Lacticaseibacillus paracasei subsp. paracasei: one gene and its partner. The protein of the gene in region 1 interacts with the protein of each later gene in a pairwise test. Links are inferred from orthologs where the notes say so. Each region holds a gene or a part of one and is shown on either strand. Other genes may lie near its edges.

Region 1 (8,928 bases):
CCAAATAATGCCGGGAACAACGAAATTTTGCCGATTTTCCGATAGCGTTTGCTCTTCGAGAGCATGCAGGCAACGACGCAGCCGATGGAAATGCCGCAACCGGTGAAACCGAAGAAACTAGAAACAGCACCAGCTGTGTAAAAATGCGGAATGGCTTCGCCGGCGTTCATCGCAGCGATGTTTTCAGCGATAAACGTGACCATAATCGGGCTGGTGATCGGGGAGAAGACCGATGAGTGGATGCCAAAGAAAAACACGGTGCAAATCGCAAAGTTGAGCAGTAAGACCGCCCATGGATTGTCCATGCTGCCGACCAGCGGTGCCAGAAAGCGGGTGAGAATACTTGGCGGCAGTTCGCCAGCAAAGTTCAGGAAGGCGAATCGGCCAGCGATAAACGCGCCACCAGTGATCAAGGTGACTGGAATCAGTTCGAATGAACGGGAGACAAAATCTGGCACCCCGTCAGGCATTTTCAATGTTAGGTGATGGGTTTTGCACCAGTGATAGAGCTCGACTGTCAGCAAGGCCACGATCATGACGGTGAAAAGTCCTCGAGCACCTAGATTGGTGACGTCTAACTGACCGGTTTTAGTGAACGTTGCGACCATCATCAGGAAGGCAAAACCGGACAAGGTGACACAGCCTGGAATATAGAGTTTGTAGTGATTGCCTAAGTTGTACGCGATGGATAAACAGGCATACAGACCAATCATGCCGATGGATAACTTCACCGGCAGATCGAACAAGTCAGCATTGCTAGTGATGAAAAGCGAGACAGCATTTTTAGGACCGAGCATGTTAGGCAACGCCGGAATAATCGTGAAAATACTGCCGAGGATGGTGAACGGTGTCATGGCGACCATCCCCGCCTTGATCGCGCTTAGATGACGCTGATTGTCGACCTTGTGTGCGATCGGCATGAAGAAGCGGTTCATGAAAGACTCGAATTGACTGAACATCGTATAATCCCCTCTCAAAGTCGTACCGATGAAACGTTAGCCAGCGTGCTTTTTTTGATACTTCGCATGGGTCAGCAGTGCTAGTTTCATAACCGTGGCGCCATCCATTTGGCCATACACATCCTTATCAATGACAGCAAATGGAATGTGCCGTGGATCACAGATTTCCCCAATGTGGCCAGTTTTATGACCAATTTGTGGTCCTACCAACACGATGTCATAGTTATCGATTTCTTCTTCAAGACCGTCCACGGGAATCGCGTCGAATTTAAAATCATCTTCGTTTAATTTATGGCTATCTTTGACCACCTTGGCCATATTTTGCATCAACATATTGGTGGAAAAGCCACCGGCACAGCACAAAAGAATTCGCATCATTATTTTCCTCCTTAGGTTTAGGTACGGCCATTGACCGATACCCTGTCACACATTGGTTTTCGTTGTTTGGGCTTCAAAAATGGTAATCAAAGTTTCAATCAAATCGCGTGCGAGTTGGCTGGTCATGTAGTGATCCTGCGCATGTACCATCAGAAGACTCACCGGTTCCGACGTCTGATTAGGATCAAACTCGCGGCAAATCATTGCCGTCTGGGCGTTATGAGCGGCAACATCAATCGCCTTAGCCTCAGCCAATAAGCTGCGGGCTTTGGCAAAATCCTGTGTTTGCACCGCCTGCAAGGCCGCAAATGCCTTGGTTTTACTCTCACCGGCATTAGCAATCAACTGCATAATTTCTAATTCTTGGGTCGTTGCCATTGGGGTTAATCTCCTTTAGAGCGCGAGCAGGAGCGTTTAGGAATCGGAGTGTAAGCGGCTTTGAAGTGAAAGAACCGGTTTTTGGTTCTTTTGCTTCAAGGTCCTTACACGTAGATTCCTGCGACTGCGAGCGCGTTTTATCGGTACCAGACGATCAAAATGAACGAGCTTTCTCCGCCGTTGCCACGGTCAGTCGTCGACACATTGCGGCATATAAAGCGACCATTTGATCCACATCCTGTGCCTGCGCTAACGATTGGGCACAGTGACCATAGCGGCATGGCAGAATTGTGACGACAGTCGGAATGCCAACACCGACTTTATGGGCTTCACCACCGTCAGTACCGCCACCGTTAAACATATCCAGCTGCAGCGGCAGGGAGGCGGTTGCGGCAGTTTCTTTCACAAATTGTTGCAACGTGCGATTAGGTGCCAAGGTGCGGTCAAAGTGCGTCAGGATCGGGCCGCTGCCGACTTGGCGTTGGTTCACTTCGCTACGTTCGCGCGGATTTTGGAAGGTGGCGACATCGACGATAAATGCGAGATCAGGCTGGATCAGTTGAGTTGCGGTTTTCGCCCCTCGAATCCCGACCTCCTCACTGCTGGTCGCGGCAAAACGTAAAGTAAACGGTAACTCATCTTCAGCTAATTCCTGCAGCAGGCGTGCGCCGACATAACAGCCCAGCCGGTCATCAAGCGCCTTACCGCCAAAAACGCCATCTGCAGCATACTCGGTGAAGTCAGTCGAAAAAGTGACCATGTCGCCAATGGTGATCCCAAGGGCTGCGACTTCTGCTGCGCTATTGGCACCAACGTCACATAGAATCTGATCAAATGCGGCCAAACTCTCATCACGAATGACCATACCCGGCAGTTTTTGGCCAGAAACCGTGGTCACGCGGACGCTTTGCCAATGACTTGCCAGTGGCTTAACGCCGCCAACCACCATCAACCGCAACAGACCTTCAGGCGTTATCGTGCGCACCATATAGCCGACTTCATCCATATGACCGTAAATCATGACCGAAAACGCTGGTTTAACCGTTCGTTTCGTGAAAATCAATGAGCCAAGGCCATCAGTCTGAACTTTTAGATCGACAGGCTTTAGATAATCGCGCAAAATGGTGCGAACCTCGCCTTCGTTGGACGCGATTGCATCTGCGTTACTTAGCGCAGCCATCAGTTGTAAATCCATGTTTGCTCTGCTCCTTCCAGTGCCGTGCGTAAAATGTTAATGAATCGGGTGAAATCAGTTTGGTGGACGAGTTGCTCGATGACATCTGGCTGTTGCATTAAGGCTGCTAATTGCGTTGTTAGTGTGCGATGCAACGGTAGCTGATCGCGTTTTAATGCGATTAACCAGACTAACTTAACCGGTCGAGAACTGCCGCCAGCACCATTTGGCAAGACCACCACCGCAACGGCGTTCTTTTCAGCATTGAATGACAGGGGATGCGGAATCGCAATGCCGTTGTCATAGATGGTTGCTAAAAAGTTTTCCCGCTGCATCACTGATTCGGCATAATCTGACTGACCACAATAAGAAGTCATGGTGGCGGTCAGTGCGAGCAATAAAGCGTGATAATCTGCCGCCTGACTTGTCTGGAAAAACAACGCCGGTGTTAGTAAATCGACCAACGTGTCAGTATTATTGCTGCGTGCCGCCATTGATAGTTCGTGACGCAGGTTGGCAAAATCCAGATCAGATGCCAATTCATCAATCCGAACGACTGGACAGTCAAACGTCTCGGTTAACTCAGTCACCGTGAACAGTAAATCTGGTTCAAGCTCATGAATTGCAGTGAGTTCATTAAGACCGAATGTCTGGATCACAGCCTCAGGGAAAATGCGGCGCAATCGTAAACACAATAACGTCGCAATCCCGCCGCCAGTGCCACAAAGAACTGCGATCTTATACAGCCGCCGACTCCAAGCCTCGTGTGCCTGTTCGAGCGGGACTAACAGATGAGTAGTCAAATAACCAATCTCGGTTTTTGGTACCGCTATTTGATATTCGCGAGTCAGCCACTGGGCAAATTGGACCGCCCAGTTGAACGCAATCGGGTAGTCACGGGCCAATGGTTCCAGACTTAACCCTGCCAAACTTTGATGTTTCTGCAATCGTCCGATCAGTGCCAACACATGAAAATACATGAGCGACAAAAATTCGGGATGGGTGGCGAAATCAGTTTTGTGCCGCATATCTAAAGCGGTGAAATAAGCTTGCAGTTTTGTTTTCAACAGGTCGTGGTCCAGCCGCGTGGTGAGTTGTTTGTGTTTCGCAGCGAAACTGACGGTCAAAAATTGCCATGCTTCTTCACTAAGCCGACTATCGGCTAATAAGCCAGCAAAAGCCGCTGTCGTTGGCGCAGGCACGGTTGCCTGGCCTTTGACCGCCAGTGACCAACCAACCTCGCCAGCAAACTGCGCCGTGATTGCTGGATCCAACCCCAATGGCATTAAACGCTGACACAAAGTCTGATGATGCGGCGGCAAGCCCCGTTGTTGTAAGGCATGAATGCGACTTTGCCATTCGCCTTGAAGTCGGATACCGTAATGTGCCTTACGTTCCAATTGCAGTGGTGTGCCAATCAGCAACTTTTCCAACTCGCGTAAATCGCGTTGCAACTGTTTTGAACTGATCAGCTCGTGCTCGGCTAACTGCGCCACTGTTAGATACTCGGTCGTGGTCAGCAAGGCGTGCATTAAGGCAGGCAATCGTTTCGCCGGCATGGCCGGTTGTGCTTGATCTTGCAAACTAGCTTGATAAGCAGCAAACTGCGCACTATCGGTGATGGTCAACTGATAACCCACATTGCGGGTAACCGTAATGATAAAACCGGTGTTGTCTTCATTTAATTGCCGAAAATCACTTTGCAGTGTTCGCCGCGAGACCCCCAACGTCGCTGCTAAAGCAGCTGCGGACATCGGCCCGTTGGTTTGTAAAGCGTTGATAATGGTTTGTTCACGCAATGACTCGCCCTCCAATCAGTAAGCGCTTCCATCAACATCGTCATTATGCCGGACAATATAACCAACAAAAAGTCCCACTTTTGCACCTGTTGTTGGCAAAAATGTCACCATTGCAAGTTTGTCCAGATGAAAGCTAAGAAACCCTGAGCATGCTGGTTTATCTCGTTATCCGTCAGGTAGTTTAACAACAAAACAGATTACTGACGAGGTGAAAGCGACTATAATACGATGAGAATCATTACCCGCATAATAAATAGAATAATATTAATAGCGTTGTTTCGTTAATTTCCATCTCCAAAGAGTGTTGTCAAAATATTCTGCAGCAACCATTGGCGATATTTTTATGCAAACAAAAAATCGTTTTTCAGATGATTTCTGAAAAACGATTTAGTGAGTAAATGATTGATCGTCATTGTATCAACTGTATGTTAGTCAACCGTTCCAGCTGCATTCAGTTCGGCCATATGGACCAAGGTCTCAGCAATTTTGCCCATCGCTTCAGTCGAAACTACTTCATAAGGACCGTGAAAGTTGATACCGCCATTGAACAGGTTAGGCGTTGGAATGCCTTGATAAGTAATTTTTGAACCATCAGTGCCGCCACGGAATGGAATTGTCTTAGGTGTCATGCCAGCCGCTTGAATGCCAGCTTCAGCTAAGCGCAGCGGATAGGGATCTTTGTTGATGATGTCGGCCATGTTGTAATACTGGTCATGCATCTCAACTTTAAACCGCGGATGGTCAAATGGGGCGTTCAACTCATCAATGGTTTTCATAAAGTAGGCTTTGCGCGCATCAAACTTTTGGCGATCAAAATCCCGGATAATATAAACCAACTGAGCATCGCTGATTTCGCCATGGAATTTCAGTAACAGGAAGTAACCTTCATGGCCGTCACTGAATTCAGGTCGATCGAACAGTGGCAATGCTGCATCCAATTGCCGACCAAGTGTATTGGCGTTAATCATCAAATCCTTCGCCTCGCCGGGATGAACCGAGGTACCTTCGATGGTCACCGTTGCCTGTGCAGCGTTAAAGGTTTCATATTCAATTTGGCCAGGATCGCCATTGTCCAAAGTGTAGGCAAAATCAGTCGCAAATCCCTTAGCATCAAATTTATCCGCACCAGTCCCGATTTCTTCATCAGGGCCGAAGCCGAATTTGATCAAGCCATGCTTCACTTCCGGATGAGCCAACAGATAACGGGCGGTGGCTACCGCGCCAGCAATCCCGGCTTTATCATCTACCCCCAACAATGTGGTGCCATCACCGGTAATTAAAGTTTGGCCAAAATACCGTTTCAATGCTGGAAACTGCTCAACAGTCAGGCTCAGGCCGTTATCAAAATGAATCGGTTTGCCATCGTAATTAGGATGCACTTGCGGTTGCACATTTTCCGCATTGTAATCCGCGGTATCCAAATGCGCGATGATCCCAAAACTTTTTGTCGGCTTGTCAATGTTGGCCGGCAGTGTGGCCGTCACAAAACCGTTGGCCGGATTAAGACCGACATCTTGGAGTCCCAAGTCCTTCAGTTGTGCGACTAAAAGCTTAGCCAATTCAGTCTGGCCTGGCGTTGAGGGCGTGGTGTCACGCCCTGGATAGGAGCGTGTATTGACCTTAGCGTACCGAATAAAGTCAGATTGTAACTGTGGCAAATCAATGTGTATTGTCAATGAAATCCCTGCCTTTCGATGAGAAAAATATTAATATTGCATTGCAATAAGTTTGGATCTGGCTTAGTATTTTGTCAATAGTTGATTGTTACCGCGATTTTTGGAGGGAATACATATGTTTAAGTTAAAAAAATGGACACTGATGTTGCCACTCGCTGCATTGGCGTTGGTAGCTGCTGGCTGTTCGTCAAACAGCAGTAGTAGTACAAGTCAATCGAAGAAGGCTCAGACGCTAAATTGGTCAGAAATTTCTTCCATTGTGACCAATGATCCATCTATGTCGACAGATACCGTGTCTTTTCAAATGATGACGAATACGCAGGAAGGGATTTATCGGCTAACAGACAAAGGACAAAAGACTCAATTGGCTTTGGCCAAAAAGGTGACCACTAGTAAGGACGGCATGACTTACAATGTGACCTTGCGTAATGCAAAATGGAGTAATGGCGATCCGATCACGGCACAGGATTTCGTTTATAGTTGGCAACGCACAGTGGATCCTAAAACGAAGGCAACAGATGCCTTTTACTTCGCGCCAGTTAAGAATGCCAGTGCTATTATTAAAGGCACTAAACCTGCGAGTGATTTAGGGATTAAGGCGACAGATAGCAAACATCTGACGATCACACTGGAGAATCCAACGGCTTACTTCAAGAAAATGTTAGCTTTCCCATTATATTATCCGCAAAACCAAAAAACTGTTGAAAAATATGGCAAATCATACGGGACAACATCATCTGCGCAGGTTTATAGTGGTCCATTTAAATTAACAAAATGGAACGGCGCCAGTGATAGCTGGACGTTGGTTAAGAATCCAGAATATTGGGACAAAAAGAATGTTAAGTTGAGCAAAGTCAACGAGACAGTGATCAAGGATGTTCAAACAGGTATGAACCTTTATCAGACCAACAAACTTGATTCAATTGTTCTCACTGGTGAGCAGGCCGCAGCACATCTTAATGATAAGGATGCGATTAAGCGTCTGTCATCCAATATGACACGAGTTGACTTGAATCAAAAACAGGTACCGGCTTTTAAAAATCTCAAAATTCGGCAAGCCTTTTCAATGGTCGTTGATCGCAATGCGGTCACTAAGAACGTCTTAAAGGACGGTTCCAAACCAGCGTTGGGCTTCGTGCCAATTGGGTTACAGACCAACCAAAAAACAGGTGCTGATTTTGCCCAGACAACGCAGGTCAAGAGTGCTGTTGCTTATAACAAGGCAAAGGCCAAGAAGCTATTTGCAGAAGGTATGAAAGAATCTGGTCAGAGTGAGCTTAACCTGACGCTGTTGGCAGACGATGCTGACGTTTCTAAGCAAGTTGCTGAATACTTACAAGGGGCTTTCGAAAGTTTGCCGCATGTCAAAGTTACGATTAAGAGCATTCCTAAGGCGCAACGGCTACAAGCCATGATGTCTGGTAATTACGATATGGTTGTGACTGGTTGGCAATCAATCTTCGCCGATGCCTACAACTTCCTTGATGTTTGGATCAGCAATTCTGGCTACAACACTTCTGGTTATAAAAATACCAAACTTGATCAATTACTTAGCGAAACTGAGACTAAGTACGGCAATGAACCGCAGAAACGTTGGACAATGCTGCAAGATGCTGAAAAGATCTTGATGAACGATCAAGGCACGTTGCCACTGTATCAGGCGAATAACCTGCAACTGCTGCGGCCAACGGTCAAGGGCGTATCGTTTAATCCAAACGGCACCCCGTATGACTTCAAGACGGCGTATATCAAGTAGTCACGAACAACATGCTTAATCAAAATAGCGCATCATGCCGCTGGGGCTTTCCCCAGTAAGCATGACGCGCTATTTTTTTGAGTGCAAGCCAGCCTAGTTAGAAACCGGAGAGTAAGCGGCTTTGGGTGTGTTGACCAATGCGACTACGGTCCTGACACGCAGGTTTCTCGGCTGGGGAACTCGTTATGGTAGACGGCGATGCATGTTCACTTCAAAACCCATTCATGGCTGGCATCACGACTTTAACACAGAGTGACTCAAAATATAGAAGGCTTCTTGACTAGCCTGATAGCCCTTTGCCTTGGTTGGAAAGGTGGCATCAAAACGTGCTGCGGCTTCTTTGTCATAACCCATCGCCGAGCTCTCGTGATAAGTCCACTTTCTGCCATCCAGTACATTTGGTTTGAGAACCTTCACGAGCATGGCAGTGGGCTGCGTGTTATTTGCCGCCCAGACATTGAACTTCTGGCAACTCTTAAACCCGCGCTCGACATAGTTGTCGGGATCGCCAAAAATCACGATGGTGTCGTAACCAAGTTCAACAGCTCGCTTCATGGACACTTCCATCAATTGCTTACCGAAACCTTGCCGTTGAAAGGCTGGATCAATGGCGACCGGACCAAATGTGAGAATCGTTTTCTCAACAACGGCTTCATCAATTAATTTAGCCTTGGTATACATAATATTGCCAATCACTTGTGCATTGCGTTCAAGCACAAGAGCCAGTTCAGGAACGAAATCGGCATGATCTCGAATGATATGCGCTAAATAATGTTCATCAGCGCCGGGGACATAAAGATTCCAGAAA
Region 2 (8,737 bases), 650 kb from region 1 along the record:
GACAATGGCACATCTTGCAAGGCAGCTGACATTTCAGTTGTCTGCAGGACGTGAATTGACGTTTGTCCCTGCTCGCGGTGGCTTAGGCGAAGCGGTGACGATTCAGGCCAACTCGATTGCTGCTGCGATGGCGGAAGCAACCGACAGCAACTACCGAGCGTTGTATGTACCGGAAAATCTTAGCTCGGAATCCTACGAATCATTGATTAAAGAGCCTTCTGTTAAAGAGGTTTTAGGGCTGATTGATAAGGCTCAGGTCGTGATTCATAGTGTGGGTGACGCTTTAGTCATGGCTCGTCGCCGTGGCATGTCATCTGACACGATCAGCATGTTGAAAGCCAAACATGCCGTTGCCGAAGCATTCGGTGTTTTCTACGATGCGAGCGGCAAGGTCGTTTACAAGATACCGCAGATTGGTTTACAGCTCGCGGATCTTGATCATATACCGTATGTATTCGCTGTTGCTGCTGGCAAAAGTAAGTCCAAAGCAATTGCGGCATATATGCAACACGCACCGAGTCGGACGTGGCTGTTAACAGACGTCGGTGCAACTAATTCGATTTTAACTGGGGCAACCCGTTAGAATAAAACCTTATTTCCTAAAGGAGGAAATTTTAGCATGACTGTTAAGATTGGTATTAATGGTTTTGGCCGTATCGGTCGTTTGGCATTCCGTCGTATTTACGAATTGGGTGCAAAGAGCAATGACATCCAGGTTGTTGCAATTAACGATCTGACCAGCCCAACCATGCTGGCTCACTTGCTGAAGTATGATTCAACCCACGGTACTTTCCCTGGTGAAGTTAGTGCAACCGATAACGGTATCGTCGTTGACGGTAAAGAATACCGTGTCTACGCAGAACCGCAAGCCCAGAATATTCCTTGGGTTAAGAACGATGGCGTTGACTATGTTCTTGAATGCACAGGCTTCTACACCTCTGCTGAAAAGTCACAAGCTCATTTGGACGCAGGCGCAAAGCGTGTTCTGATTTCTGCCCCAGCCGGCAAGATGAAGACCATCGTTTACAACGTCAACGATGACACTCTGAATGCAGACGACAAGATTGTTTCTGCTGGTTCTTGCACAACCAACTGCTTGGCACCAATGGCTTACTTCCTGAACAAGGAATTCGGCATCGAAGTTGGTACCATGACCACCGTTCATGCTTACACCTCAACTCAGATGTTGCTTGACGGCCCAGTTCGCGGTGGCAACCTGCGCGCTGCACGTTCCGCTGCTGCTAACACGATTCCTCACAGCACAGGTGCTGCTAAGGCTATCGGTTTGGTTATCCCAGAATTGAACGGCAAGTTGCAGGGTCACGCACAGCGTGTTTCTGTTGTTGACGGTTCTTTGACCGAATTGGTTTCCATCTTGAAGACCAAGAACGTTACTGCTGACCAAGTTAACGAAGCTATCAAGAAGCACACCGAAAACAACCCTAGCTTTGGCTGGAACGAAGACGAAATCGTATCTTCCGATGTTATCGGTACGACACAAGGTTCAATCTTTGATCCTACACAGACCGAAGTTACAACTGCTGGTGACTATCAATTAGTTAAGACGGTTGCTTGGTACGATAACGAATATGGCTTTACTTGCCAGATGATCCGTACCTTGCTGAAATTTGCTACTCTCTAATCCGGAGTAACGCTTTTCTAGCCGCAACATCCGAAGCGGAGGGAGCTTACTCCCTCCGCTTTTTTTTGGAAATAGGCGATCAATTCTCAGGATGTTTTAGCATCCTGCTGAAAACGAGCGCTTATTTCTGGTGTTAAGCGGTCGTTACTTGAAGTTAAGTCATCTTTAGGAAAAATAGGAGGTCATTTCTCTTGGCTAAATTAATTGTTTCAGACTTAGATGTTAAGGACAAAAAAGTTCTGATCCGCGTTGACTTCAACGTGCCGATCAAAGATGGTGTTATCGGTGATGATAACCGGATCGTGGCAGCATTGCCAACCATCCAGTATGTTATTGATCATGGTGGCAAGGCAATCCTTTTGTCACATCTCGGCCGTGTCAAGACCGAAGAAGACAAGGCTAAGCTGACCTTGAAGCCAGTTGCAGAACGTTTGAGTGAATTGCTGAAGAAGCCAGTGACATTTGTCCCGGCAACTCGCGGCAAGGAACTTGAAGATGCTATCAACAAGATGAATGATGGCGACGTTCTTGTTATGGAAAACACCCGGTTTGAAGATCTTGACGGCAAGAAAGAATCCGGCAACGATCCTGAACTTGGCAAGTACTGGGCAAGTCTTGGCGACTTATTCGTTAACGATGCCTTTGGGACTGCACACCGCAGCCATGCTTCAAACGTCGGCATTGCTTCCAACATGAAGCAAACTGCTGCCGGCTTCTTGATGGAAAAGGAAATCAAGTTCTTAGGCGATGCCGTTGACAACCCGAAACACCCATTCATTGCTATCTTGGGTGGTGCAAAGGTTTCCGATAAGATCGGCGTGATCGAAAACTTGGTACCTAAGGCTGATAAGATTCTTATCGGCGGCGGCATGACCTATACTTTCTATGCTGCTAAGGGTATGAGCATCGGTAAGTCTTTGGTTGAAAAAGACAAGATCGAACTTGCCAAGAAGATCATGGATCAGGCTGGCGACAAGCTGCTTTTGCCGGTTGATTCCGTTGTTGCAACTGAATTCTCTAACGATGCCCCACATAAAGTTGTTGACGGCGACATTCCTGATGGCTATATGGCCTTGGATATCGGCCCGAAGACAATCAAAGAATTCAAAGATGCTTTGCAAGGTGCCAAGACCGTTGTTTGGAATGGCCCAATGGGTGTCTTCGAAATGAGCAACTATGCTGAAGGGACCCTTGAAGTCGGCCGTGCCCTTGGCGACTTGAAGGATGCTACTACAATTATCGGCGGCGGCGATTCAACAGCTGCTGCTAAGCAATTGGGTATTGCACCTAAGATTACCCATATTTCCACTGGCGGTGGCGCTAGCCTTGAATATCTTGAAGGCAAGACCTTGCCAGGTATCGCAGCTATTTCTGACAAGTAATTGTCAGGCATGCTGATCTAACAGTCACTACCGGCAGACGGTGTCTGTCGGTACATATGAAAGGAAGATATGCCATGCGTACACCATTCATTGCTGGTAACTGGAAAATGAACAAAAATCCTAAGGAAACGCAAGAATTCTTAGACGGCGTTAAAGGCAAGTTGCCTGATGCAAGCAAGGTTGAGACTGTCATTGGCGCACCTGCCATTGATTTGACCACCTTAGTTGCTGGCGCTGAAGGCACACCTTTGAAGACGGCGGCTGAAAACTGCTACTTTGAAGACGAAGGTGCCTTCACTGGTGAAACCAGCCCGAAAGCTTTGAAAGAAATGAACGTTGATTACGTCATTATCGGTCACAGCGAACGTCGCGGCTATTTCCACGAAACCGATGAAGATATCAATAAGAAGGCTAAGGCCATCTTTAAGAACAATCTTTTGCCAATCATTTGCTGCGGCGAAAGTTTGGCTCAGCGCGAAGCTGGCCAAACCGAAGACTGGGTTGCTTCACAGATTGAAGCTGCTTTGGCCGGTTTAAGTGCTGACCAAGTCAAAGTTTCAGTCTTAGCCTATGAACCAATCTGGGCTATCGGGACAGGTAAGACGGCAACTGCCGATCAGGCACAAGAAGTTGTCGCACATATTCGTGCAACGGTTGAGAAGTTGTATAATAAAGATACGGCAGATGCTGTTCGTATTCTTTACGGCGGCTCTGTTAAACCAGCGAACGTCAAGGAATTAATGGCTAAGCCTGATATCGATGGCGGTTTAGTCGGTGGCGCTTCGATGGATCCTGAAAGTTTCATCGCCTTGGCTAACTACCAAGATTAATCTGGGTTCTACTATTAAACAGCCTTCTGGCAAAAAGGAGAAGAATTTATGTCTATCATTACTGATGTATTGGCACGCGAAGTCTTAGACTCCCGTGGCAACCCTACTGTTGAAGTTGAATTGTACACTGAAGACGGCGGCTTTGGCCGTGCGTTGGTACCATCAGGTGCTTCAACCGGTGAACACGAAGCCGTTGAACTTCGTGATGGTGACAAGGATCGTTTTGGCGGCAAGGGTGTTTTGAAGGCCGTTGGTCATGTGAACAACGAAATCGCTAAGGCGGTTATTGGCCTTGACGTGACTGAACAACGCCTGATTGACCAAACCATGATTGACCTTGACGGTACCCCGAACAAGGGCAAGTTTGGCGCCAATGCTATCTTGGGTGTTTCCTTGGCTGCAGCCCGTGCTGCTGCTGATGAAGTTGGCCTGCCATTGTATCAATATCTTGGCGGCCCGAATGCCCACGTTCTGCCAACGCCAATGATGAACGTCCTCAATGGTGGTGCACACTCAACCAACACCGTTGACTTCCAGGAATTCATGATCATGCCTGTTGGCGCTAAGAGCGTTCGTGAAGCTGTTCGGATGGGTTCAGAAACCTTCCATGCTTTACAGGCACTGTTGAAGAGTAAAGGCGACATCACCGCTGTTGGTGATGAAGGCGGCTTTGCCCCGAACTTGAAGGATAACGAAGAAGCCTTCGAACTTCTTGTTGAAGCAATCAAGAAGGCTGGCTACAAGCCAGGCGACGACATTGCTTTGGCCTTTGACGTTGCTGCTTCAGAAATGTACGATGCCGAGAGCAAGACATACACAACCAAGTGGTCTAACCCTGACAAGAAGTACACCACTGAAGAATGGACCGACATGATTGATGGTTACATTAACAAGTACCCAATTGTTTCTGTTGAAGATCCTATCGACGAAAACGACTGGGAAGGCTGGCAGACATTCACCAAGAAGATGGGCGACAAAGTCCAAATCGTTGGTGATGATCTGTTTGTTACCAACACCGACTACCTGAAGAAGGGTATCGATATGGGTGTTGCTAACTCCATCCTGATCAAGCTGAACCAGATCGGTACATTGACCGAAACCTTCGAAGCCATCGAAATGGCTAAAGAAGCTGGTTACACAGCTGTTGTTTCACATCGTTCCGGTGAAACTGAAGATACAACGATTGCTGACTTGGTTGTTGCAACCAACGCTGGCCAGATCAAGACTGGTTCAATGAGCCGGACAGATCGTATCGCTAAGTACAACCAGTTAATGCGGATCGAAGATCAACTGGGTGCACAATCCTTGTACAAGGGCCGCAAGTCCTTCTACAATGTGAAAGCAATCGACTAATTTGCTTAATTAGTTGGCAGCTTGGAAAGCACGTTTCCGTTAAGGAGCGTGCTTTTTTTGTGGAGCGTGAGCTGGCGCGGTTAGAAACCAGAGTTTGTAAGTTCAAGGTCCTTACATGCAGGTTTCTGCGCCAGCGAGCGCGTTTAATTGTGCGCGAACAGGAGCGCTTAGAAGCCGGAACATAAGTGGCTTCGACCAAATGGCGTGGTTTTAGCGAGGTCGCTTGGGTTGAAAGAATCAGGATTTTTTAATCGGTGAGACTGAATCGCGGTTGTCGGGTGCACCTTTCTGTATACTAGGGATAAGCACAAATGAAAGGACAGTTTTCTATGCAAACGACGCCACCTCATTGGCAACGAAACATTGCTATCTTTTTGCTTGGTCAATTTCTTTCTGGCATTACCAGTATGACGGTTCAGTATGCGATCATTTGGCACTTAACGGCTAAAACTGGTTCTGCAACGATTCTCAGCATTGCTACTTTATTAGGTATGTTGCCGACGATTTTGCTGAGTCCTTTTGTCGGGCCTTATATTGATCGCTTGAACAAGAAAATGTTGTTGATTGTACCGGATATTGTCGCCGCTATGGTGGCACTTATTTTGAGTGCCGTTGGCGAGTTCGGTGGCTTTTTTCCTGTTTGGCTGATCTTTGTGTCGTTGCTGGTGCGGGCGTTGGCACAAACATTCCAGATGCCGACGATTCAGGCTATTTTGCCAACCATGGTCCCTGGTGATCAGTTGACGCGCGTGAACGGTCAACTCGGTGTAGTGAATTCGGCGAACATGATTATTGCGCCGGCACTGGGAGCTGTCCTTTTTGGCCTGATGCCGATGCCGCTTTTGATTTTGTTAGATGTTTTAGGTGCGATTCTAGGAGTCAGCTTGCTGTTGTTCGTTAGTATTCCAGAAAATCGCTTGGTCGGGACAACCGTCCATGTTGCGCAGGATGCCAAGGTCGGGTGGCAATTGTTGCGAGGCAATCGTGGCCTGTGGTATATGACTTTAATTGGCATGTTGACGACGTTTGCCTTCATGCCAGCCGCTAGTATGTATCCTTTAATGACCATGCGTTATTTTCATGGCACTGTCGGTCAAGCTGGGTTGATTGAAGTTGTTTATTTTGCTGGCTCGTTACTTGGCGGCCTGCTCATTAGCGTCTTTGGCCATTTTCGTGATCGTATTCATCCGATTGTCTGGGGGATGGTGGTCATTGGCGTGACGTTTGGATTAAGTGGTGTTTTGCCACGAACTGAAAATGGCTTTTTATGGTTTCTTATCTTGAATGGCGTTGCTGGCTTAGCTTGGCCGTTTTTCAACACGCCTCTGATCGCGATGTATCAGCAAAGCTATGCTCCTGAGACGCTCGGACGGGTTATGGGGATTTTGAATGCGCTAATGAGTCTGCCAGGGCCGGTCGGCTTGATCTTTGCTGGTCCCATCGCCGATCGCTTTGGTGTCGCAACTTTATTTGTAGTTGCAGGGATCGGCGTGTTACTGGCCGCTGGCGTTATGTTCGGCTTGAAGATCACCCGTGAATATGACCGCCAGTTGCAAGCAGATGGGTCATCAGATTTGACTAAAAGGGGATAGATCGTATGAAAAAATTTTTCACCGTGTTTGCTCGGCTAGAAGTTGTTTTAGGATTGACGATGTTATGGATGACGTGGGATGTCGGCTTGCGAGCATCTGGCCAGATTTTTGGCGCCTTAGTTGTTTTAATCGGGATTGTGCTTTTATACGGGTTGATCATTTATGCGTTGATTGGCTGGTTCATGGATCCTACGCACCGTTACTGGTATGTGCTGACACTGGTGCTAACTTTGCTGTACAACGTGTTAGCCTGGACCTTTCCCAGCGTCATGATCCAAACATGGGCCACATATCCATTTCCGCTTATCACTTTGTTAATCGGTGTAATGTTGGTTTGGGTGGCTCGGCAAGAAAAACAATAATTGGTTTTGCTGACTCGGGTGACTGAGTCGTTTTTGATTCCCAGCCAGAGGTATATACTGAGATCATGTTGTACTGGAGGGGAATTACTTGGCACGACCTGTAAAAGAAAAATTTGACGTTACTCGCCTGCGATTTGTGCTACTCGGACTACTCGTTGGTTTAATGAGCGGCACTGTTGTCAGCGCGTTTCGCTATTGTATTGAAGTAGGGCTGCGCTATAGTCGGCTGGTATATGGGCACTTGCGAATAGCGCCGTTTGTCTGGTGGCAATGGGCGTTGTTGATCGGTGTCAATCTTGGTTTGGCGTTAATCGTGGCGTGGCTTCTCAAGAAAGAGCCCTATATTTCTGGCTCTGGGATTCCGCAAGTTGAAGGCCAATTGGCTGGTGAATTGGAGATGCACTGGTGGTCGATCCTCTGGCGAAAATTTGTCGGCGGTGTTCTGGCGCTGGGGCCTGGGTTGTTTCTCGGACGGGAAGGACCGTCGATTCAGTTAGGCGCTTCAGTCGGGCAAGGTTTAGCTGCTGGGTTCAAGCTATCAGGAACTGATCGGCGATTGTTAATTGCATCCGGTTCCGCTGCTGGCTTGGCGGCGGCGTTTAATGCACCCATTGCTGGGACCTTGTTTGTCTTAGAAGAGGTTTATCATAATTTCTCACCGCTTGTTTGGTTAACGGCATTGGCTGGGGCAATTGGATCGGATTTTGTTTCACTGAATGTTTTCGGACTTGTTCCGGTGCTGCATTTAAGCTATTCGCGTAGTTTACCTGTATCGAGTTATTGGCATTTAATTTTGCTAGGCATTCTTTTGGGCTTGTTTGGGTACTTATACCAGCGAATCTTGTTGGTGATGCCGCGGTGGTATCGCAACTTGACACATTTACCGCGGCCATTACAAGGCATTGTACCGTTTCTGCTGGTGATTCTGGTTGGCTATTTTGCACCAAACTTACTTGGTGGTGGCAATGGTTTGATTGTCGGTTTTGGCCAGTATGTGCCATCTTTGCTTGTATTGATCGCAATTTTTGTTGTACGTTTCGTTTTTTCAATGATTTCATATGGTTCTGGATTACCAGGTGGCATTTTTCTGCCGATTCTTTCTTTGGGTGCCGTGATCGGTGCCATTTATGGCGTCTTCATGAATCAACTCGGCTTATTGCCGCACGTCTATATCATGAACTTAATCATTTTTTCAATGGCCGGTTACTTTGCTGGCATTGGAAAAGCACCGTTTACTGCGATTCTATTGGTAACGGAGATGGTTGGTAATTTGACGCATTTGATGCCGTTAGCGGTTCTATCGTTAACTGCTTATCTCGTGGTTGATTTGCTTGGCGGTGCGCCGATCTATGAAGCGTTACTCGAGCAAATGACAATGCCGAAAACAGTTCAACAGCTTCATCGACCCGACCGACTGGAAATACCGGTTTTCTTCGGCAGTCCCTTGAATGGCAAAATGGTCCGCGATATGCCATGGCCTAAAGAAGCATTACTAATCGGAATCCGGCGTGGCGAACAGGAAGTGATTCCACATGGTGATTCCTTGATCCGTGAAGGTGATACGTTGGTGCTGTTA

What was found.
Region 2: the proteins of pepT (region 1) and tpiA interact in binary tests that used the Escherichia coli proteins (3 or more experiments, as listed by UniProt). The link is inferred for Lacticaseibacillus paracasei subsp. paracasei from one-to-one orthologs.

The regions. Positions count from the first base shown.
Region 1 is NZ_AP012541.1:305,471-314,398, forward strand. What follows is about bases 4,241-7,202. They hold pepT (peptidase T), read right to left. Parts: upstream 6,365-7,202; coding sequence 5,117-6,364; downstream 4,241-5,116. Other genes in these bases: LBPC_RS01525 (BglG family transcription antiterminator), read right to left, coding at 4,241-4,688; LBPC_RS01535 (peptide ABC transporter substrate-binding protein), read left to right, coding at 6,480-7,202. In the rest of the region: LBPC_RS01505 (PTS sugar transporter subunit IIC), read right to left, coding at 1-959; LBPC_RS01510 (PTS sugar transporter subunit IIB), read right to left, coding at 996-1,334; LBPC_RS01515 (PTS lactose/cellobiose transporter subunit IIA), read right to left, coding at 1,383-1,715; LBPC_RS01520 (M20/M25/M40 family metallo-hydrolase), read right to left, coding at 1,870-2,910; more of LBPC_RS01525, read right to left, coding at 2,895-4,240; more of LBPC_RS01535, read left to right, coding at 7,203-8,120; LBPC_RS01540 (GNAT family N-acetyltransferase), read right to left, coding at 8,355-8,928. UniProt on the Escherichia coli protein: Cleaves the N-terminal amino acid of tripeptides.
Region 2 is NZ_AP012541.1:961,188-969,924, forward strand. Bases 2,206-4,976 are described here. They hold tpiA (triose-phosphate isomerase), read left to right. Parts: upstream 2,206-3,098; coding sequence 3,099-3,854; downstream 3,855-4,976. Other genes in these bases: LBPC_RS04840 (phosphoglycerate kinase), read left to right, coding at 2,206-3,024; eno (phosphopyruvate hydratase), read left to right, coding at 3,903-4,976. In the rest of the region: LBPC_RS04830 (sugar-binding transcriptional regulator), read left to right, coding at 1-583; gap (type I glyceraldehyde-3-phosphate dehydrogenase), read left to right, coding at 620-1,642; more of LBPC_RS04840, read left to right, coding at 1,834-2,205; more of eno, read left to right, coding at 4,977-5,207; LBPC_RS04855 (MFS transporter), read left to right, coding at 5,537-6,799; LBPC_RS04860 (hypothetical protein), read left to right, coding at 6,805-7,161; LBPC_RS04865 (ClC family H(+)/Cl(-) exchange transporter), read left to right, coding at 7,250-8,737. UniProt on the Escherichia coli protein: Involved in the gluconeogenesis. Catalyzes stereospecifically the conversion of dihydroxyacetone phosphate (DHAP) to D-glyceraldehyde-3-phosphate (G3P).